One region of the Mariniradius sediminis genome, then DNA from elsewhere that is predicted to be linked to it. Evidence: riboswitches for the same ligand, from Rfam matches in the RefSeq annotation. Region 1 holds a riboswitch; the other holds the start of a gene.
What was found. A riboswitch is a leader RNA that binds a small molecule or an ion and turns the genes downstream of it on or off. The one in region 1 is predicted to bind S-adenosylmethionine.
Positions count from the first base shown of each region.

Region 2: linked by a shared signal. The riboswitch ahead of L0U89_RS11890 (trans-sulfuration enzyme family protein) and the one ahead of L0U89_RS10250 (homocysteine S-methyltransferase family protein) in region 1 are both predicted to bind S-adenosylmethionine.

Region 1 is NZ_JAKEVZ010000007.1:61,335-64,462, reverse strand. It holds gene metH (methionine synthase) at 1-303, opposite strand, end outside; gene L0U89_RS10250 (homocysteine S-methyltransferase family protein) at 296-1,339, opposite strand; SAM riboswitch class I at 1,396-1,495, opposite strand; gene L0U89_RS10245 (RidA family protein) at 1,688-2,251, shown strand; gene L0U89_RS10240 (hypothetical protein) at 2,248-3,128, opposite strand, start outside.
Region 2 is NZ_JAKEVZ010000008.1:156,865-159,992, forward strand. It holds gene L0U89_RS11885 (serpin family protein) at 1-74, opposite strand, end outside; gene L0U89_RS11890 (trans-sulfuration enzyme family protein) at 145-1,317, opposite strand; SAM riboswitch class I at 1,501-1,603, opposite strand; gene pth (aminoacyl-tRNA hydrolase) at 1,985-2,545, opposite strand; gene L0U89_RS11900 (50S ribosomal protein L25/general stress protein Ctc) at 2,630-3,128, opposite strand, start outside.

The DNA.
Region 1 (3,128 bases):
GATGGGTATCCGGCTGATCTCGGGCTCCGAGGCAATCAGGTTGAGAAAACGGCGCATCGCGGCTACGCCGTCGAGCATGCCTTCGTCCATGCAGACGTCCAATATCTGTGCGCCGCCACGCACTTGGTCCAAAGCCACCTCCAAGGCCTCGTCGTATTGGCCGTTGAGTATCAGGCGGGCAAACTTCTTGCTGCCCGTGACGTTGGTGCGCTCGCCGATGTTGACAAAGTTGATCTCGGGCGTGAAGACCAAAGGCTCCAAACCCGAAAGTTTCAAAGCTTGTGGATTGTGTATCCTACTCATCTCCTGTCGCTGCCAGTTCTATGTGTCGTGGGGAATATTTTTGGGCGATTTTGGCGATCTCGGCAATATGCGCCGGCGTCGTGCCGCAGCAGCCGCCGAGGATGTTGACGTGTCCTTCCTTGAGGAAATCCTCGATCTGAGCGGCCATTTCCAGGGCACCCTGGTCGTATTGCCCGAATTCGTTGGGAAGGCCGGCATTCGGATAAGCCGACACCAGGAAGGGCGCGTTTTCGGACAAAACCTTCAGGTAAGGCCTCAGTTCCTTGGCCCCAAGGGCGCAGTTCAAGCCGACGCTGAAAAGCGGAACGTGGGATACCGAGATCAAAAACGCCTCGGTCGTCTGCCCGGACAGCGTCCTGCCCGAAGCATCCGTGATCGTACCCGAGATCATGATGGGAATGCCCCCCTCTTCGGGATTCAGGGGGATATTCCGCTCCTCAAAAACCTCCTGGATTGCGAAAAGTGCCGCCTTGGCGTTGAGTGTATCGAATATTGTTTCCACCAAAAGGATATCGGAACCTCCGTCCAAAAGTCCCCTTACCTGTTCCTTGTAGGCCTCCGACAATTGGTCGAAGGTGATCGCCCGGTAGCCCGGGTCGTTTACGTCGGGGGAAATGGAGGCCGTCTTGTTGGTTGGTCCCAAGGCACCGGCCACGAATCTCGGTTTATCGGGATTCTTGGCGGTGAACTCGTCCGCCACTTCCCTTGCGATTTTTGCGGAATGGAAATTGATGGCATAGGCCAGATGCTGCAGGCCGTAGTCTTCCTGTGCGATGGACGTACCGCTGAAGGTATTGGTTTCGATGATATCCGCACCGGCTTCCAGATACGCCCTGTGGATGTCCTTGATGACGTCGGGCCTGGACAGCGAAAGCAGGTCGTTGTTGCCCTTTAGCGGCTTGGGGTGGTTTTCCAGCTCGGGGGTCCTGAAGTCCCTCTCCTGCAATCCGTATCGCTGGATCATGGTACCCATGGCACCGTCGAGGATCAGGATTTTTGATTTGGAAAGCCGCAGCAGCAGTTCGGTTCTGTTCATCTTCTTGATTTTAAAAACTTACGCGAGGAAGAACCGGAAGAAAAACAAACTCATTCCGCTCATCTATTTCCGGCATCTCCGGAAGGGGAATTAGCACCTTGGTTTCAGGTTGCTAAGACGTCGCAGGGCCCATCCCTCGGTCTTTCTCGATAAGCAAGCCCAAATGTAAAGCCTATTCGTGGATTTTGATAATTTTTTGACGAAATCTTGTCCGCTTTGTTAGTTCGATATGGATAAGGCCTGTTTGTTGAAAATTTGAAAACCGATAGTGAAATCTGTCAACTGATTGACCTTTTTGTTTTCCGAAAAACAGTCTATCTTCAAAATCACATCTAAATCCAGAATACAATGAAATCATTTTTGCTTGCAGCCTTCCTCCTTTTCACTTTCTCCTGCGTAAAACCCGCCGAAAAAAAGCCGGAAGCGACAGATTCAGCATCTGCCGTGGCTTGGGATGCAGAGCAAAGGGTCAAGGAACTCGGCCTCATTTTGCCTGAAGCCTCAGCACCTGTCGCCAACTACGTGAACGCCGTCAGAGTCGGCAATCTCCTGTTTTTGGCAGGAAAAGGCCCAAATCTCCCCGAAGGTGGATTTGTGACCGGTAAACTCGGGACGGATCTCAGTGTGGAACAAGGCCGAGAAGCTGCACGCCTTGTTGGGATACAGCAACTGGCCGTATTGAAAGCGGAACTGGGTGACCTCAACAAGGTAAAGCGGATCGTCAAAGTGCTTGGCTTGGTCAACAGTGCCGCTGACTTTACCCAACAGCCACAGGTTGTGAATGGCTTTTCAGACCTGATGGTCGAGGTTTTTGGGGAAAAGGGAAAACACGCACGCTCTGCGGTTGGCACTAACTCCCTGCCGATGAATATTGCCGTCGAAGTGGAATTGATCGTAGAAGTCGAGGACTAAGGCCGAAACCCGAGACTGAATTGAAGATAGGGATTGGCCATGAACTTGCTCATGGACAAATCCCCCAACCGATACCGCGCTAGGGGCAGTTCATAGCCTCCGTGTAAACCAAGAATGACGCGGCTTTTATTGATTGAAATGGGAATTCCGTAGGCAATGTATACCTCAGGCTTTGCCATCAGTCCACCGTTTTTCATCATGCCGTCGTGTTTTGGTTCTTCAAACAACAGTGGGAAATCAGGTTTGAAATTATCGGTCAGCGTGTACCGGATATTTCCATAACCCAATCCTGCCAAGCCCCCCATTTCCAGATTCTTTTGTTCAAAAAACTTCAAGCCTGCATTGGCGTAAATCCGGAGGCTGTTCAGCGTTTGGCTTTTGGACTCGTTGGCATCTCCAGAAAGGCCAAGGTTGTAAAAATCCATCCCATACAGGAAGCCTTTGGTTTCCCCCAAAATCTTCAAGCCCCAGTTGTTTGGCCGACCTTCGAATGGCCTAAGTCCGTTTTCTTCCAAAACCGTGTTTAGTTCATCAGGCCTTGTGAAATGCTGGCCATAGACCAGGTGTGCACCCAAAGAAGCATCGCGGTAGAAGAAGTTTTGGTCCGGCAGTGTGATTCCCGCCCCGATTCTGAGGAAAGGACCGCTTTGAGCTGCGTTGAACCGGATGCCATTCATTTTCCAGGAATCTTCGAACGGGCTGAATGAATAGCCAAACCTCGCCAACAACTCAAACGCCTCTTCCCTGCCGGGTATGGGAAGGTCATAGCTCATTTGGAAACCAATCTCGGTCAAAAATCCCGTCATGTGCCAAGTCCCTTTATGGAGATTTCCTTCCCGCAGGATAAACCCTTGGGCCGGATTGTCCATCAGTGCCT
Region 2 (3,128 bases), on a different contig from region 1:
TTCAGGTCTTCGGAAGGCTGGCAAGCCGCCAAAAAGACAAGCACAGCCGCAATCAGAATTTGGTAGGTTTTCATGGGTAATGGATTTGTATTCCTATGACGGCTTACTCGTTGGAAACGCTACACGATGCACTGAAAGTAGTGATCATTGTGTCGATAAATCCAATGCCCTTTCCACATCTTGGATAATGTCGTCCACATGCTCAAGGCCTACCGAGAGGCGCACCAAGCCGTCTGAAATCCCCACCAGTTGCCGCTCATCCACGGTAAGTTTGCTGTGTGTGGTGGAAGCCGGATGCGTCACAATGCTGCGGCTGTCGCCAAGATTGGGCGTGATAGAGACCATCTGAAGGGAATCGATAAACCTTTGGGCACGTTGGATACCTCCTTTTAGGGAAAGCGTAATGATGCCTCCTCCTTGCTTCATTTGTTTTTTTGCCAGGTCAAACTGTGGATGCGAAGGAAGGAAAGGATATTTCACAAAATCCAAATGTTTGTTTCCCCCGAAGTATTGTGCAACCCGGAGTGCATTGCTGCAATGCCGATCCATGCGGACAGCCAGGGTTTCCATGCTTTTGGCGAGCATCCAGGCATTGAAAGGGGAGAGGGCCGGGCCGGTATGCCTCGCAAAGAACTCCACTTCCTTGATCAGTTCTTTTTTCCCCAAAATCAATCCGCCCAAAACGCGGCCTTGTCCATCGATGTACTTGGTAGCCGAATGTGTCACGATATGTGCACCCCATTTGGCAGGCTGCTGTAGGTAGGGTGTTGCGAAGCAGTTGTCGACCACCAAAATCAAGTTATGTGTTTCGGCGAATTTACCTGCCCATTCGAGGTCTATGATCTCCAAACCTGGATTGGAGGGGGTTTCGATAAAGAGCATCTTGGTGTTTGGCCTCAGGAGGCTTTCCCAGTTTTGGATATCCGAAATGTCCCCATAAGTGGAGGTAATGCCCCATTTTGGAAACACGCGGGTCAATAGCTGGTGGGTAGATCCAAATAGCGATCTGGATGCCAAGACATGGTCACCTTGCTGCAGGAGTGCGGCAATGCTTCCAAACATCGCGGCCATCCCTGAAGCTGTAGCAATTCCGGCTTCGGTCCCTTCTGCGGCACAGACTTTTTGGATTAAGTCGGAAGTGTTGGGATTGGCGTAGCGGGAATAGATATTTCCCTCGATCTCCTCCGCAAACATTTGACGGGCTTCCTCAGCTGATTCGAACGTGAAGCTTGAGGTAAGGTAAATCGGGGCGGAATGTTCCCTTTGGTTGGATTTGGAAGTGGAAAGCCGTATGGCGTCAGTTTCGAAATGGGACATAGGTTTGGAGTGGGGAGTAATTATTGGTTGGTGGTAAATAGACAATAGTCCATAGACGATAGTCCATGGTTGGTGGGTTTCGGATTGGAAAGTCTTTGTATAATCCTCAGGGAAAAGGCCTCAAGCCTAAAAAAATCCAGTGATCGAAGTTGGCTAAGAACAGAAAGCTTTGTCATAATCTCCAATTTATAGTTCCCAGATGGGCAGGTTTTGGCACCTTTTCATAGTTTTTGAATGGTTGCCAGAGGGTCGTCGAGCCTGTTCTCTCGCCTCTTCTTTATAAATCAGTTTCCTGAAGTGCTGCAAAGTAATGCATCAGGGCTTGGAATTGCAAGGATGTGGGGAAATTGATTTGAACTTGAGATGGGAGATATGAGATATGAGATACGAGATGCGAGAGACAAGAACCAAGAAGCAAGAAGCAAGAGGCAAGAGGCAAGAACCAAGAAGCAAGAGAAAGAAACGTAACTCGGATTTAAGGTCGGGTATCGGGAATTCAATCCCTGGAGTCTGATTTGGGAAATCTTGGGTGAATTTTTTGGCTACGGACCCTTGACCCCAATCCCTTCCATAGACGGATGTCTTTCGACCCACCAACCCAAAACCATGGTCTATGGACTTTTTACCTAATAACCAATAACCAATAACCACTAACCACCAAGTCCCTTCACTCATTGAACTGCGTCATGGTCATATGGATGCCGATGGTGCAAAAGCTAAGGCACATATCGATGGCCTTGTCCATGAAAATCGGGAGTTCGTCAAATTCCTTCGCAGTGAATCTTCCCAAAACATACTCAACCTGCCGTCCTTTTGGGAAATTATCCCCAATGCCAAACCGCAAGCGTGGATAATCCTGGCCACCAAGCAGTTCTTCGATATTCTTTAGGCCATTATGCCCGGCGGATGAGCCTTTGGCACGCATGCGCAGTTTTCCAAAAGGCAGCGCGACATCGTCCACAATCACCATGATGTTTTCCTTGGGAATTCCCAATTCCTTCATCCAATAATTAACCGCCTTCCCGCTGAGATTCATGTACGTGGTGGGTTTGATCAAGTGAATCTGCCGGCCCTTGTGTTTGAATTCGGCGGTAAAGGCAAGGCGGTTGCTTTTCCAATCGGCGCCTTCCCGGTCTGCCAAGCGGTCCACAGTGAGGAAGCCGACATTGTGCCGCGTCAGTTCGTATTCGGGGCCAATATTGCCAAGACCGACGATGAGGTATTTCATGGTGTAAGTTTCTGGTAAGGTGTGCAAAAATAAAGATTCCTGCCTTTTTGGGGCAGGAATCTGATTTTGGATTGGAAGAAGTTACTATTCTTTCTTGCCTCTCAATGCTCTTGGAATACCGATAGTCGCGATGGTCACGTTTGGACTTGTAAGGATTTCAAAGCCCTCAGCCTTGACATCACTTACTCTCACTGATTTGCCCAAGTCCAAATTTGAAATATCAGCTTGGATCTTATCGGGAAGGTTTGCTGCCAAACCTTTCACTGCCAATCTTCTGGTTTTGAATTCCAACTTTCCACCTTTCTGAACGCCGGGTGCTGTACCTACGATTTCGACCGGGATTTCAAACTTGATCGGTTTTTCCGGGCTGAAAGCTAGGAAGTCGGCATGCAGCATCATTTCGCTCACTGGGTGAAACTGGGTGTCTTTCAAAACTGCCTTCATCTTTTCACCCTCGATATTCAGGTCTACGATGTGTACATCCGGTGTATAAACGAGGTCTTTGAACAAAATAGCTGGCGTGTAGAAGTGGATTTGCTCTTTCAGGGCAGGTCCATAAACTACGCATGGAACGTTGCCTTCT